Regions from separate parts of the Paenibacillus filicis genome, predicted to be linked through region 1. Evidence: riboswitches for the same ligand, from Rfam matches in the RefSeq annotation. Region 1 holds a riboswitch; each other region holds the start of a gene.
The links. A riboswitch is a leader RNA that binds a small molecule or an ion and turns the genes downstream of it on or off. The one in region 1 is predicted to bind cyclic di-AMP.

Region 1 (5,442 bases):
GATGCAGGAGGCGGCCGAGGAGCTGAACTTCGAGCGGGCCAAGGAGATGCGCGACCAGATCATGCATATCAATGCGGTGATGGAGAAGCAGAAGATCACGACGACGGATAAGATGGACCGCGACGTGTTTGGCTTCGCCGTGGACAAGGGCTGGATGTGCGTGCAGATTCTGTATATGCGCCAAGGCAAGCTGATCGAGCGACATGCGACGATGTTCCCTTACTATGGGCAGGCTTACGACGACTTTATCTCCTTCGTGACCCAGTACTACAGCGACAATCCGGCGCTGCCGAAGGAGATTTTCCTGCCGCTCAGTGCAGAGGAAGCGGAGATTGCCGTCGGCCCCGCAGATGCTGCAGGCATACAGAAGGAATCCGGCTTGGAGGTTGAAAGTCAGGCGGACCGGCTGGCTTTCCGTGAAGCGGTGGCTGCGGCGGAAGCCGGGGAGCCACTGCCTGACGATGAAGGGGAACCGCAAGCGGATGAAGGCTCCACTGAATCCAAAGCATCGGATGACGGAGGTCTATCCGAGGTGAAATCGGACGTCAAGGAAGCGCTGGAGAGCTGGCTGAAGGTTCGGGTTCATATGCCGCGCCGCGGGCTGAAGAAGAATATGGTCGGCATGGCCTGTGACAACGCCCGTGTGGCGCTGGAGGAGAAGTTCAAGCTGATCGAGCGGGATGCCGAGCGGACCGTGAAGGCCGTCGAGAATCTGGGGCAATACCTGGGAACGGGAACGATCCACCGGATCGAGGCTTTCGATAACTCGAATATTCAGGGCTCGGACCCGGTTTCCGCCATGGTCGTCTTCACTGACGGCAAGCCCGACCGCAAGGAATACCGCAAGTACAAGATTAAGACTGTACAAGGGCCGGACGACTACGAAACGATGCGGGAGGTCGTACGGCGGCGGTATGAGCGCGTATTGAAGGAAGGACTGCGGATGCCCGATCTGATCGTCATCGACGGAGGGCGGGGACATCTGGCGGCAGCCGTCGACGTGCTGGAGAATGAGCTGGGCCTGCATCTGCCTGTATGCGGGCTGGTGAAGGATGCCAAGCATAAGACGGCGCAGCTGCTGATGGGGGACCCGGCGGAGGTCGTGCCTCTGCCGCGCGACAGCCAGGAGTTTTACCTGCTGCAGCGCATCCAAGACGAGGTTCACCGCTTCGCTATCACGTTCCACCGCGAGACGCGGGCCAAGTCGATGATCGTCTCGACGCTCGACTCGATCACCGGGATCGGCGAGAAGCGCCGCAAGGCCATGCTCAAGCATTTTGGCTCGCTGAAGAAAATCAAAGAGGCCGAAGTCGCAGACTTCAAGCCTCTGGGCATAGGGGAGAAGCTCGCTCTCCATATTCTTGCTTCGCTGAACGGTCCAGCAGATACAGACCCGGATGCGGCTTCCGGGGAAGAGAGCGACAAAGTGTCTGGCGAGTTGGAGAATACCGGGCTGGCGGAATAACCGAAGCTCCAGTCAGACACCACATCTCAGTTGTTCCATAGCGGACGAGAATCAAGGGTAGCGCGCGGAAGGCAAGGACGGAGGACGGCGTCTGATCCGTCCGTGAATCGCATAGAGCAGCCAGCCGGCCGCCGCAGGGACGAAGAAGTAGACCAGTCCTGCGGCGGCTTGTTTGGCGTCCCCGTCATAGATGAGTGACAGGCCCATCAGGATGCTGTCCATGGACGCATGGGCGAAGACGGCCGTCAGGAAGCCGTAGCGCAGGAAGGCATAGCCGAACAGAATGCCGATGACGGTCACCTCGATCAGACGGGTATAGACCGGGTAGATCGGGTACTGCGTATGGCTCATCGCCCATACGATGCTTGGGATGAGCACGGAGACGAACGGGCTGCGGGTCAGCCGCAGCATCAGGGACACGCCCAGCAGGCGGAAGACCGCTTCCTCGGAGATGGCTGCCGACCACGCGAGCAGCGGGAAAATTTCCGGATGCGTCATATTGTAGACGGAGTCGCTGGGGTCGTTCACGGACCAGACATCGAACAGCGCGGAGGCACCGAGGAACAGCACCTGCTGGATGCCTAGAATGAACAGGCCCAGGATGTAGCCGTCCTTCATGGACCGCTTGGCCTGCTCTCCAAAGTCCACGTCCCGCCACACGGCCCAAGGGCGGACGCCGCGGTCCTGCGTGAGCTTACCTCCGGCAAGCAGGGCGAAATACGTGGATAACGCCATTAGCACAACGTAGGTATTGATGATCCACAGATAGAGGATGGCACCCGCCTCGGATGGCCCGCTGCCATGGCTCGTGCGAAACGCCGGCAGCATATTGTAGTTGTTGAGCAGATACAGCGCTAGAAAGACAAGTGTAAGCAGTGTGCCGCGCACGAAGCTGATCTGCCGCCGGTAGCGCACCACGATCACCAGGGAGGCCAGCGTCATCGCCAGCGAGGCGATCATGCTGATCCTTGTCATAAGCCCGGAGCGGCCGTCCTGGACCTCCTGCCAGCGCACGAAGCTGTCGGGCGGCGGGAATGCCGGTCGGAATGCCGTCACCTGTCCGCCTACCGTCAGCAGCCTCAGCTCCAGCTTGGCTTCGCCGATCTGCTCCGTCCTGCTGACATACACCTGCTCGGCCGCTCCCTCCGGGCTGACTCCGCTGTGCAGCGTGTAGCCTGCGGGATCAAAGCCCATATCCCGGATCGCTTGCTCCGCCGCTGAGCCGGGGGTGCTCTCCAGTGTGGGCAGCGCATCCGTCTTGGCTGTAGGGGCCTTGTAGGCGCTAAAGCTTAGGACGCTGCGGGTCGTAAAGTTGACGCCGACGTAGTAGGTCGAGGTTCCGTCGCGAATTTCCACTTCATAGTAATCGATAGGGAATCGGGCAGCGAACTTCTTCTCATATTCATCCTCCAGCTTGGCCTGCTGAATATAGCCGCTGCGGGACGTATACGATTGGAACAGCGTGTCCGCCGTCTGCTTCCCGGAGAGGCCGAAGCGCCGGTCGATGAAGGCGACAGCCGTCTGGGCCGCTTCCTGCTTGCTGATCGCCGGGGTTGAACGCTTCTCCTGCTCTGGGGAGGAGGGCTTGTCGAACAGCGGAACCGCGTACGAGAGGCCGAAATACAGCAGCAAGCCGATAACGGCGAGCAGCAAGGGGGGGCGTTGCTTGAATGTGGGCATAGCGCACTCCTTATCGGTTGGAATCTATTGGGCAAGAGGGCTCGGTGCTGAGAGCATGCTTTTGGACTGGCACTTGTATTGTATTCGCAAGGACGTCCATCCATGCTTTTGGATAATATCATGATAACATGCGTAAGAGTCGGAAAAAACAAGCCAGCGCAAGGGTTGCCCCCATGTGATCGCTTACAATTGCCCCGGGGATCGCTTTATCCACCCAAAACCGTCAAAAACAGCTTTGTGCTTCCACTCAAACCCGTCTATAATTCATATGAATTGAATAAAAAAGCCGAATTTCGTATTGAAAACGGGGGAACCATGAAACATAGGGGTGAATTCCGTGCCCGGCCGTCCGGCCGCATGCATGGATAGGGTGCCTGTATACCCGAATCCGTCAGCTAACCTCGTAGGCTTGAATGCAGGAACCTTGTACGCAAAGCACTGGGTTTCCCGTGCTTTTTTTGTTGTTCATATACGGCGATGAGGTGCCCCATGAGATGATATCAACCGCACAGAAGCATAAGAAATTCGAGCTGACGCCGCCGCAGATTCTGGTGCTTGGCTTCGCCGCGATTATTCTGCTCGGCACGATTCTGTTGACGCTGCCCTTTTCATCCGCGGATGGCCTCCCGACGCCTGTCCTCGATGCGTTGTTCACCGCGACCTCGGCAGCTTGCGTGACAGGACTTGTCGTCGTAGACACCGGACTTCATTGGTCTTTATTCGGCAAAATCGTCATCATCATCATGATTCAGGTCGGAGGACTTGGCTTCATGACGATGTCTACCTTGTTCGCTTTTGTACTGAAAAAACGGATTTCCTTGAAGGAAAGGCTGATTCTGCAGGAGGCTATGAACCAGGGCAGCATGGAAGGCATTGTCCGGCTGATCCGCAAGGTGCTGGTTTACTCGCTCACCATCGAGCTCGCGGGAGCCATTCTGTTCGCCATCCGGTGGTCCTTCGATCTCGGGGTGGCGAGAGGGATCGGCTACGGGTTCTTTCATGCCATTTCATTTTTCAACAACGCTGGCTTTGATTTATTCGGTGCGGTGAGCGGGCCCTTCACCGGTCTTACCTCCTATGCGGATGATGCGCTGGTCAATGTCGTATCGATGGCGCTCATCGTGCTCGGAGGCCTCGGCTTCGTCGTCCTGTCGGATCTGCTGGAATTCAAGCAGAAGCGGCGGCTGTCCCTGCATTCCAAGGTCGTGCTGTCGGCCAGCGGATTGCTGATTGTGCTAGGAGCTATCGTCATCTTCGCCTTCGAATATTCGAATACGAGAACGCTGGGCCCGCTCGGCTGGGACGGCAAGGTACTGGCTTCGTTCTTCCAGTCCGTGTCGCCGAGAACGGCAGGCGCCAATAGTGTGGACATGGCGGGACTGCGGCAGGCGAGTCAGCTGTTCATCATCATCCTGATGTTTATCGGGGCTTCTCCAGGCTCGACAGGCGGAGGAGTGAAGACGACGACCTTCACGGTGCTGGTCGGGGCCATGATCGCGATGATCCGGGGCAAGGAGGATATCGTGCTGTTCCGCAGCAGACTGGGCAAGGACCGTATCCTGAAGGCGATCACGCTGACGATGCTGGCCTTGTTCCTGGTCATGATCGTCACGATGCTGCTGTCCACGACTGAGGATCACAGCTTTCTAATGATTTTGTTCGAGGTAACGTCCGCATTCGGCACGGTCGGCCTCAGCATGGGACTGACGCCCGATCTGTCGACCTTCGGCAAAGTCATGATCGCCTTGACGATGTTTGCCGGCCGTCTTGGACCGCTGACGCTGGCTTATGCGCTGGGACCCAAAGCGGAGAAAGAGCTGTACAGATACCCGGAAGGGAAAATCACCATCGGATAGGGGAAGAGACACAGGATGAAGCGCAGTCAATATGCCGTTATTGGACTAGGCAGGTTCGGATCGAGTCTGGCCAAGGAACTGATCAAGCTTGGCTATGAGGTTATGGGGATCGACAAGCACGAGGAGCCCGTGGAGGCGATGAGTGAGGAGCTTACACATGTCGTGGTTGCGGATTCTACCGACGAAGACGTCATACGTTCGCTCGGCCTGCGCAACTTCGACTGTGTGATCGTCGCGATCGGCGACGATATCCAGTCCAGTATCCTGACCACGATTCTGCTCAAGGATATCGGGGTCAAGATGGTTGTGGCGAAGGCGTTGTCCGAGCTGCACGGCAAGGTGCTGAACAAGATCGGCGTCGACCGCATTATTTTCCCGGAGCGGGACATGGGGGTGCGGGTTGCGCATCAGCTCGTCTCGCCGAATCTGCTCGATTATATC
Region 2 (5,442 bases), on a different contig from region 1:
GTAGTGGATCAAGCCTGGTGCGACACCGGCAGCTTGAGCAACCAGTTTGATCGAAGTAGCTTTGATACCATGCTCGATCAATAAATCATGCGTCTTGGCGATAATAAGATCCCGATTATTTAATGGCTCTGTAATTATGTTTCCCCCTTCACTTGTTTGGTCGTCCAACCAAGACTAACAGCTTCCACCGGACTAGTCAAGTCAGCATGAACATAGATAAAGATCCTTTTTCGAAGAAACTTTTTTGATCATACACACCCAACCACCTTGATTCGCGTCATGTAAATTAACATATTTAATCCCATGAAATCCAACTTGCTACCTTTCATTCCTCCATCTTTTTTCTTTCACATGTCAGGTAAATTCACAATATATTATTGAAAATGAATGATTTTCACGATATATTTAGTACATACGGATATTCAAACAATCATTTCTCATTCGCCTTGTCATATATTTTTCAAATTGTGGAATGGGGCTGGCTATCATGCAAAATGAAACACCATCAGTCGACATTGATGACATTGATCGAAAAATCATTCATGAACTTACTACTAACGGTAGAATATCTTACACAGATCTTGGGAAAGAAATCGGACTGTCGCGTGTTGCCGTTCAAGCTCGCATTCATACGCTTATGGATAGCGGCGTGATTGAGCAGTTTACGGCGGTGCTGAATCCGGCTAAAGTAGGCATAGGTGTGACGGCTATCTTCAATATCGAGGTGGAGCCGCTGCAGATGCAGGAGGTAGCCAGTAAGTTGTCGGCTCAACCGGCCGTAACCAACCTGTACCATACGACCGGTCCGAGCAAGCTTTATATGCACGGTCTATTCGCTACCAATCAGGAGATGGAAGCCTTTCTAAGGGAGAAGCTATATACACTGCCAGGGATTACAAGCGTGGATTGTCAGGTGCTGATCACTCGCTACAAAAGCCGCGTAGGTCTACCGCTCTAGCTTGGAGCCGGACGATTTGCCGTGATTACCCCTACATCTCCTGACGCCTCGCCCATCCAATTGGATGGTCTGATTTTTATCGGAATGGATGGTTACGACAGCTCCGATTGCTGCTATAGTCTAGGGGGAACAAGGACGGCAGAGAGGTGAGGAGCCTGTGCAGCAGCTCTATATATATTACTTGGTATTCGCTACGATCCTGTTGATCGGCGCCGTTTCGACCATTATGGTCGGGGTCTCCAAGAAAAACAAAGAAGGCAATCCTTCTTATGATAGCAAAACCAAAGGAAATTGGTCCCGTTTATCGTGGATTTATATTGTCGTGATCGTGCTCGGTTATGTGGCTTTAGTTGCCTATATCGTGCAGTCCAGCCCGGGCTCGTCCGGCTAAACTTACACCAAATCTCAACAGGACCGCTCCCACAAGGAGCGGTCCTCTTTGGCGTTGTCCAACCCGCTTGGTTTTATTTGACAGAATTCCTTCTCCTGCTATACATTTAACTAGAAATCCTATCTGAATAAGGAGTGTTTATACGATGTCCTCTGTGCTCCCTGATGATTTGAAGCTTGGACCGGTGAAGCTGAAGGTTTCCGACTTGACGCGTTCTCTGGCTTTCTATACGGAAATAGTCGGCTTGCGTCTGCTGCACGAAACGCAAGGCGAAGCCCAGCTGACCGCGGATGGACTCACACCGCTGGTCGTCCTGCGGGAAGTCGCCGATGCGCAGGTAACCGCGCGCAGGTCCGCCGCAGGCTTGTATCACTTCGCGATTCTGCTGCCTACCCGCGAGGCTCTAGGGCTTACCCTTCGTCATCTGATCGGGACGGGAATTCATATCGGCCATTCGGACCATCTGGTCAGCGAAGCTCTATATATTACCGATCCCGACCATAACGGCATAGAAATTTACAGTGACCGCCCTCGCGACACCTGGCGCCGGGACACTCAAGGCCACTATATCATGGCCAGCGATCCGATCGACCGGGATGGCCTCGTGGCGCTAGCGGAAGGCAAGGAGTGGAACGGCCTGCCGCCTGGTACCGTAATCGGCCATATCCATTTTCACGTTCAAAGCCTGGACAGCTCCAGACGCTTCTATTGCAATGTGCTCGGCTTCGATATCGTAGCCGATGCCAGCAGCCGGGGTGCGTTGTTCATCTCTGCTGGCGGGTACCACCATCATATCGGCCTGAATATTTGGGCTGGAGAGCACGCTCCGATTCCGCCGGCTCAGGCAACAGGCCTGGACTATGCAACGGTCGTCTTCCCGGACGAAGCCTCCCTTCGTCAGACCCTGGACCGGCTGGGCAGCGCCGGGATCGCGGTAGCGGAGCAGAACGGGTTCCGGTCGGTGACCGACCCATCAGGCATTACACTCCGCCTGGTAACTGTTTAAGTGCAGCAAAAGACCGCTCCCGGCAGGAGCGGTCTTGATCTCTATCCTTGGCTATGAAATCCGGTCCGTATGTGACATGATCGCCGCTGTTAGCGAAAGCGTTCCACGTCCGGCGCTTTGGACGTGACCGAGCAGCCCCTCTCCGGCTCCAGCGCCCGGCCCGCTATACGTTTGTAGGCCATCCAATGCTGCTGATCGCTGGAGAAAAATCCCTCTCCGACGATCGATTGCAGCGCTTCTCTCAGCCGCTGCACCTCATTTAGCAAATAAATCATATCCTGCTCCCTCAATTGCTGGGCTTCTACGCGTTCCCGAATTTCCCTCACCCTGTTCATATACCGTTCTCCTTCCCCATGAGATACCCCGTCTCTGGCTCTGAAGCTTATGCGGACTTGACCGGCTTGGCATGAAAAAAAGACCCCGGCTATCCGCTGCCTCCGCTCGAGACAATCAAGGACCAGCCCCCAGGGTCTTCCCCATAAAAAAAAGACCCCACCAATCACGGGTCATTGCTGCAACATGTTGGCTTGCATGCCGACTGACCCATCTTCCGCTGACGAGGTTAGCTGTCGGGCTCGGGAAAGATGGTTCCCTACATGAATCATGATTCGCCCCAAATGCAAGTGGTTCCCCCGCTTTCCAGTGACTGGCACCGGAAATTAAGCTAGTTTTATAGTACGGAAATCCTCCGCATTAGTCAATAAGCAAAGCCTTGGGTTTGTCCCGCTGCCCGCAGCACTGGCGGAATTCCAGCCTGCGCTGCTGCCGTGTCAACCCAGCGGACGCTCGACGGCGAACTGCTCCCCGAGCCGGGCATAATAGCTGCCCGCCAGACGGCTCACCGGGCGTAGCTTCTCTGCCAGGATGTGGCCTTGCTCATAGATCTCCTCCGCCAGATGAAAGCGGACGACCCGGCCGATCAGCAGATCGCAGGCGGGCTCGCCGCCCGTCCCGCCCAGCTCCAGACTCTGCTCCAGCACGCATTCCAGCCTTACCTTCGCTTCCATCAGCCTCGGCACCGGTACCGCCTCGCTGGGCACCAGCGAGAAGCCGGCCTGGATTACTTCGCTCTCGTCCGACGGGAGATTCGCAGCCGTTTCATTCATCGGAAGGACGATCGACTCGTCAGGGATATGGATGACAAAGGCCCCCGTATGTATGGCATTTCTCGCCGTATCCTTCATCGCACCCTGCTTCCGCTGGACGGATACCGAGACCAGTGGCGGCTGGCTCGATACGATGGAAAAGTAACTGAACGGAGCCGCATTCACCACGCCATCCGGGGAGAGCGTCGTCACAAGCGCGATGGGCCGCGGGATAATACTGCCCGTCAGCAGCTTATAATTATCTCGCTCGCTTTGCGTCGAAGGATCGATCACGATCATAGCAGCCGCTCCCGGAGCCAAGCTGCGGCCGCCCGAGCCTCCGTCGCCGTCAACTGATGGCCGGATCGCTCCCAGTGAACCGTAACATCCGCCCCCGCTTGCTCCAGCAATCCTTGCAGCTCCTCAGTCTCCAAAGGTGAGCAAATCGGGTCATGGCTTCCTGCGCCGATAAATACCGGCGTACCACTCAGAGCTGGAAGCTCAATGCCCCGTCTGGGTACCATCGGATGGTGCAAAATCGCTCCGCTTACGGCCTGTGGATAATGGAACAGCAGGCTGCCGATCAAATTCGCTCCGTTGGAATAGCCCACGGCAATGACCCGGCTGCGGTCGAATCCATATTGAGCCGCAGCCTCCTCCAGGAAATCGTACACTTCCTTCGTCCGGAAGATCAGATCCTCTTCATCGAATACGCCTTCGGCGAGCCGCCGGAAAAACCGCGGCATGCCGTTCTCCAGCACATTTCCTCGAAGACTCAGCACGGAAGACTCAGGCGACAGAAGGCCGGCCAGCGGGAGCAGATCGCGTTCTGTGCCGCCCGTTCCGTGGAATAAAACCAGCGTCGGGGCGTCAGGATTGGCGCCTTTCTCGAATAGATGCTTCATGATCATTTCCCCTCCACGACGCGGACCTGGATGGGCCGCAAGCCTGCTTGGATCTGTGCGCGATGCGGCTCATACCACTCGGGCAGCATCAAGGTCTCGCCCAATGATTCCGCAGGCTCGTCGTTGGCAAATCCAGGAGGGTCGGTAGCGATCTCGAACAAGATGCCGCCGCCCTCGCGGAAATAGATCGCATTGAAATACTGGCGGTCGATGATGGAGGTCGGACGATAGCCTTTCTCCGCCACGAGAGCCTGCCAGCGGGCATGATCTTCGAAGTCTTGAGCACGCCATGCGATATGATGCACGGTGCCCGCGCCTCCGGTTCCCCATTCCGCCGCTGCCAGCGGAACATCGATCACATTGCCGATATCTCCGGAAGCCTGGAAGCGTGCGTACCCGCTGTCTTCTCCCTCTCTCTCCAAACCCAGGACATGCTGCAGTGCATCCATGGTAGCCGCAGGCTTCACACTATACAAGACCGCTCCGCCAAACCCCTTGATCGCCTGATCCGGCGTCAGACCGTCGAAGGACCACGAGCTCGGCTCTCCCTCCGAACGCTCGACCAGCTCCAGATTCAAGCCTTCATTGTCAGTGAACTGCAGATAGGTTTCTCCGAAGCGTTCCACCTGCTGTGTCTGAATGCCGAAGCCTGCCAGCCGTTGCTCCCAGAAGCTCAGCGAGCCGACAGGTACGGCGTAAGAGGTAATCCCGACCTGCCCGCCTCCGATCCGCCCCTTGGGCGAACCGGGGGAAGGGAAAAAAGTAATAATGGTGCCGGGACTGCCGCTCTCGTTGCCGAAATACAGATGATACACTTCAGGAGCATCGAAGTTGATTGTCTGCTTCACGAGCCGCAGGCCAAGAACTCCTGCATAGAAATCCACATTGGCCTGAGGATCGCGGGCGAAGGCGGTAATATGATGAATGCCGGTTGTTTGCTGAGACATAGTAATTCCTCCTTGGTTTTCTTAACTGTTACCTATTGTTTACTCAGGTTCCCCGATTATTGCAGCAGGGCGTCTAGCGAGATAGCACCCGCGCCAGTCAAGGCGATACCGACGACGACCGCGATCAGCACCAGCGGATATTCGTAGCCG
Region 3 (5,442 bases), on a different contig from region 1:
ATCGGCGCTTATGTCGGCATAACGTATTGGACCTTGGGTACTCCCCGGCGATAGTTGCCGCGGGATTCAATGCCCCCCATGCCCTCCAGGCCGCTGTGGGTCAGATTGATGACATCGAGAATATCAACCGTATCCCGAATCGGTGTGTATGCGACCTTGACCGCGATACAAAGCGGGTCGAGTGCATGGATCAGCACACGGGAAGGCGAGCTTGCGAAGTTAGCACCGGCTTGCAGCAGCGCTTCGAAATGCGACTGGCAGGCGCCAGCGATGACCGTCAAGTTATCGCGGTTTTTCTCGAATTGCCTGGCTGCCTGAACCGCCTGAACGAAGTTATGAGAGTTCTTGTAGCTGCTGAGCTGAGAGATGTCTCCGTTCACGCGATTCTTGAGCAGACCGTCATGCCCCGTGATGACGACAATATCGGGCCTGACCTGCGGCAGCAAGCGTCTGACCGCATCCGTCATGTTCGGCTCGGCCACGTAATAGCCTTCTGCAGGAACGCGCAGCTCTCCGTACAGGTTCATGCATTTGCGGAGATAGTTGGGGTCCCCGTCCAGATGAAGCACCTTGCCGGGCACGTCAAAGAACACAGGACGCGGCTTAGGCGCCTGGGCAGGCAAGTTCGGATTTGCCGGTGCCGCGGCAGCAGAGCTGCCCCAGCCGACATGCTCAGGGGGTATCGTAGCGGCCAGAGAATTGCGCCGCACAGCTTCCATCCATTTGGGTCTTGTCAGCGTCGTATCGAGGTAGGGGTCGAGCTGCGGCATCACATTCAAGTCAGGCAGCGGAGCGTCAGCGAGCAGCCGAAGCTCCACACCGCGGAGCACGGCGTAGTGCCTGCCCATCTCATGAATTTTGAAAACAATGTCGCCGCCGTACGACTTTCGAGTGACCAGGTCTCCCTGTTTCATGGCTTCATCGCCTCCTCGTCTATCGTATGGCGGCTCTGGGCAAATGGTGCAGACGATTCGCCTACGCCGGATCGTCCTTCCCGGACGCCTTGCCCAAGTAAGCGGACAGCGCCGCCGTCAGCGTCGCATACTCAGCCATCGACAACGTCTCGCCGCGGCGGGACGGCTCGATGCCCGCTCCCTGCAGCAGCTGCTCCAGCTCTGGCTTGGTTTCCTTGGTGAAGAACTTGGCCGCCAGATTGTTATAGATCGTTTTGCGGCGCTGGGTGAAGCTGGCCTGTACGACCTCGAAGAAGAACGCCTCATCCTCAACTTGAACGGCAGGCGCCTCTCTTAGCTTAAGCCTGATGACGGCCGAATCTACATTAGGCTGCGGAATAAACACGGTCTGTGGAACGATCGCAACCAGCTCGGGCTCGCAATAATACTGTACGGCAATACTGAGCGAGCCGTACTCCTTGCCCCCCGGTTTGGCAGCCATCCGTTCGGCCACTTCCTTCTGAATCATGACGACGATATTCTCCAGAGGAAGACGCTCCTCCAGGAGCTTCATCAGGATAGGGGTCGTCACGTAGTAAGGAAGGTTCGCCACGACGCTCACCTTGTCCACACCCTGGAACCGTTCTGCGAAGAGCGCCTGCAAATCCACCTTCAGCACATCGGCATGCACGACCTCCGCATGGGGGTAAGGAGCCAGCGTCTCCTCCAGCATCGGCAGCAGACGCTGATCGATCTCAACAGCGACAACCTTGGCTGCGAGCTTGGCCAGCTGCTGGGTTAACGCCCCGATGCCCGGACCGATTTCCAGCGCGCCCTTGGAGGCATCCAGCCCGGCGGCGGATACGATACGGTTCAGCACATTCTGGTCGATCAGGAAGTTTTGTCCGAGGCTTTTCTTGAGGGTAAATCCGTATTTCTGCATCAAATCCTTCGTCCGTTTGGGCGAAGCGATATCACCGGCAGTTTGTCCGCCTGGCGCCTGTAAGTGTTCCTGGCTCATGATTGCGCCTCCTCATCTGTTGCCCGCTCCAGCTCCTGCAGGGCGGCTTCGAATTCATCGCGGGTGATCTGAAACGCCCGGCAGCGGTTATAGAATTGCTTGCCGTTGCAATAGCCGATTCCCAGCCTGTTGCCGATAGCCAGCCGTCTTGCGGCTGCCTGCGGATGAACGATGAGCCCGGCCTCCAGCAGATCGTCCCAGCTGATCTGTGACTCTCCGGCCGGCTGATCCGTACGTACATTCGCCAGCGCCTCACGAATAGCAGTCACGGAGGCATTCTCGACACCGATATCTCCCTTGCTGGTCGCCGCCTGCTGGGTGAGAAACGCATGCTTGGCACCCGGAACTTCCCGTGCGATGATCTTACGGATCCGTTCCCCCGCATGATCCGGATCTGTGAAGACGATAACCCCCCTGCGCTCCTGGGCGAGGCGGATCCGCCGGATGATGTCCGCATTAATCGCCGAGCCTCCGGTTTCGATCGTCTCCGCTTCCACAGCACGCTTGATGGCGACTGTGTCGTCCTTGCCTTCCACTACGATAATCTCCTTGATCAAGTCGGTTCTTCCTCTCATCGTTCATAAACATGGAAAAAGAAGAGGGTGCTAGAACGCCTCTTCTTAATCCGTTAATCTATATGCATCAGTCTTCCCGTATTGCGTGCTCCTAGTCAGCAGACGGCTTCTTGGGCCCGATGACGTATACCGTATACCCGCGTTTAGTACCGAAGCGGTCGGCATAGCTGTCACTCTGGAAGTAGACGTCGATCTTATTCCCTTTCACAGCGCTGCCGGTATCCTCAGCCCGGCGGAAGCCGAGACCGTCGATATATACCCACCAGCCGATCGGGATTACTTTAGGGTCAACTGCAATGGTACGACCTTCCGTTACCTTCGCCCCTGATGACGTTACGCCGTATTGCGGATGGCTCTCATCCTTGCCCGTCGAATCCGGTCCTGCCGAATACGCGGTCAGCGTAACATTCTTAATCACTTGCTTATAGCCGAAATTGACCCCATTCTTGGTTACTTCCTCCACATTCGGCGAGGAAGCTGACAATGCGACAACGGGACTCTTGGTTCCTACTGCGACAATGCGCTGCTTGCTTTCCGTTTGTACGGCTTCTCCTACGACCTGCTCCGAGACGAGCACGCCGTCTTCAAACACTTTTTCGGTTTTCTTGATCTTCAAACCTTCTTGACCCTCTTGCACAACTTGTTCCTTGCCCTTGAGCAGCTGGGGCTCATTCTTCTTCACCGTGTCGAAAGCGATCGCTTCCTGCAGCTCGCCTTGTTCCTTCTTAACACGAACGACTTTGACGGGACTATCTGTCGCAAGCTCGCTATCCGGCGCAGGGATAACCTTATCCAGCTCGCCAAGCGTCACGTTCAGCTCCTGCAGCGCAGCGCCTACCGTCTTGCTGACCGTATATACGGTCTTGGTCTCCCCATCCATCGTCAACTGAAGCGGCGTTGTATGGGTAATCGTAATGCGGTCTCCAGATTTAATCGAGGAGTCCAGCCCGTGCGAAAGCCGGTCCTTATCTGACACCGCAATGCCTTGCTCATCCAGGATTCGTTGCAGGACCCCTTCACGGGTTTGGAACTTGCGTTCCTGTCCGTCCACAACGAGCGATACGCGCTTGACAGCCGTACCGTGTAACATCATCAAAAACATGAAAGTCATAGCGAATGAAAGGAGTGTGATAATCGTTATCATACGCAAGTTTCCATGCTTCCATCGCAACGCGAAGGTCATGCTGGATGATCGTCTTACATGGGTTTGCTCAGGTGATACAGCTCCCACTTGTTCGGTCCTCCTTAAAGCCTCGCCATTTTGAGTGTTATGCATGATTAGAGTCTGACGCGACTATGGTAAATGTTTGGAATGCTACTTCCAACTTTTCTTCCGCTGTCATCAGAGCCGCCACTTGCCTGCTACGTCCCCCCTTCGGGCGCATCTTATAAAGTGCTTGGACATTTATCCCATCTACAGGGAAACACAAAAAAGTCAGCGGAGAAGAGGAACCTTCCCGTGACTTTTTTCATTTGGCCCAAATGAAATATAAGCACACGACAATCGTTACCTCTCTCTAGACGCTTACGAGGTTAGCTGACGGATTCGGACTTGAGAGTCGCCCTACCCCGTGTACTTGATCAGCACACAAGGATTCACCCCTAAAAAAACATCCCGTGACCGTCAACCGGTCAGCCGTGATGTGGTTCCCCCGTTTCCCTTTCGGAAACTCAGCGATGTTGGAAATATTGTGATCGATATGAAGTTATTATTGAGTGTACGATGCGAAGGCTTCGGTTGTAAAGTATACAAACAGAGAAAAAAAGAGCGAATTTGGTTCGAATCTGGCATATAAAACGCTTTTTTCAAAACAAAAACCATCTATTTCTCATCCGGACGTAGTCTTAGCATCAATTTCCTTTCGTTTTCTTGATTCGTTATTCGGAACTTCATTTTTGGGTGCGCTTTCCATGGGGAAATGGCCCTATGAAATCCTAAAAAGCTCCATCGCATTCCGACTCGTGATCTCAGCCAATTCTTCTAAGGAAATTCCTTTTATTTCCGCTGCTGTCTCTGCGACCAGACGCACATAAGCAGACTCGTTGCGCTTTCCCCGGTAAGGATGCGGAGCCAGATAGGGGGCATCGGTTTCGATCAGCAGACGGTCCAGCGGCACCTTTTCCAGCACCTCTTTGGGCTGGCGCGCATTTTTGAACGTCACGGGCCCCCCGAATGAAATATAAAAATTCATATCCAGACACAGCTTGGCCGTTTCCCAGCTACCGGAGTAGCAATGCATGACACCTCCGACCTCGGAAGCTCGTTCCTCCCGCAGGGTCTGCACGACATCGTGATGCGCATCGCGGTTATGAATCGCAATCGGGAGACCTACCTTGCGGGCTAGGCGAATCTGATCGCGGAATACGCGATCCTGGACATCCTTCGGTGAGGTATCCCAATAATAATCCAGCCCGATCTCTCCGATGGCAACAACCTTGTCATGGCTGCACAGCGATTCGATCCAGGCCAGATCCTCTTCGGTCATATCCTTCGCATCCGTCGGATGCCATCCAACCGTCGAGTAGATAAAGTCATACTGCTCCGCAAGCGCCAGTGAAGTAGGGATGGTTTCGCGGTTAAAGCCTACATTCACAATTCGACCAATTCCGTTGTCCCTCGCACGGGCAATCACTTCGTGTCGGTCTTCATCGAATTGGGGCGCATTGAGGTGGGCGTGCGTGTCGATCAGCATAGCATAATTCTCCTTTGGCTTGTCCGTTTTCTCTTAATATATAGAAGGAACTGAAACAGCTACAAGGCAAACAGTCGCCGCAAGCCCGGATCCAGCTCCGGAAGATGTTTCACCAGCAGATCCCTTGGGTAATACAGGTGGTATTTTCCCATCTGGATGCCGCTTATGGAGCGGACAATCTCGGATTTGCGCGATATTTCCGTCAGCTGTTCGTTGGAATCGAGCAGCAGGATGGGAAGCTTCTCATCATGCTCGCCCGG

Region 2: it holds a riboswitch for cyclic di-AMP, as region 1 does, so the genes downstream of both, WMW72_RS16585 (hypothetical protein) here and WMW72_RS31465 (TrkH family potassium uptake protein) in region 1, are expected to answer to the same signal.
Region 3: it holds a riboswitch for cyclic di-AMP, as region 1 does, so the genes downstream of both, WMW72_RS34660 (ubiquitin-like domain-containing protein) here and WMW72_RS31465 (TrkH family potassium uptake protein) in region 1, are expected to answer to the same signal.

The regions. Positions count from the first base shown of each region.
Region 1 covers NZ_JBBPCC010000030.1:26,496-31,937, reverse strand. Annotated here, with positions in the region: gene uvrC (excinuclease ABC subunit UvrC) at 1-1,465, shown strand, start outside; gene WMW72_RS31470 (CPBP family intramembrane glutamic endopeptidase) at 1,517-3,145, opposite strand; cyclic di-AMP (ydaO/yuaA leader) riboswitch at 3,420-3,570, shown strand; gene WMW72_RS31465 (TrkH family potassium uptake protein) at 3,640-5,001, shown strand; gene WMW72_RS31460 (potassium channel family protein) at 5,017-5,442, shown strand, end outside.
Region 2 covers NZ_JBBPCC010000010.1:123,018-128,459, reverse strand. Annotated here, with positions in the region: gene WMW72_RS16605 (TetR/AcrR family transcriptional regulator) at 1-168, opposite strand, end outside; gene WMW72_RS16600 (Lrp/AsnC family transcriptional regulator) at 488-958, shown strand; gene WMW72_RS16595 (hypothetical protein) at 1,116-1,349, shown strand; gene WMW72_RS16590 (VOC family protein) at 1,495-2,355, shown strand; gene WMW72_RS16585 (hypothetical protein) at 2,445-2,690, opposite strand; cyclic di-AMP (ydaO/yuaA leader) riboswitch at 2,894-3,031, opposite strand; gene WMW72_RS16580 (flavin reductase family protein) at 3,126-3,740, opposite strand; gene WMW72_RS16575 (alpha/beta hydrolase) at 3,737-4,345, opposite strand; gene WMW72_RS16570 (ring-cleaving dioxygenase) at 4,348-5,292, opposite strand; gene WMW72_RS16565 (DoxX family protein) at 5,349-5,442, opposite strand, start outside.
Region 3 covers NZ_JBBPCC010000041.1:14,474-19,915, forward strand. Annotated here, with positions in the region: gene yabG (sporulation peptidase YabG) at 9-914, opposite strand; gene rsmA (16S rRNA (adenine(1518)-N(6)/adenine(1519)-N(6))-dimethyltransferase RsmA) at 976-1,914, opposite strand; gene rnmV (ribonuclease M5) at 1,911-2,471, opposite strand; gene WMW72_RS34660 (ubiquitin-like domain-containing protein) at 2,581-3,720, opposite strand; cyclic di-AMP (ydaO/yuaA leader) riboswitch at 3,996-4,176, opposite strand; gene WMW72_RS34665 (TatD family hydrolase) at 4,415-5,182, opposite strand; gene WMW72_RS34670 (HD domain-containing protein) at 5,242-5,442, opposite strand, start outside.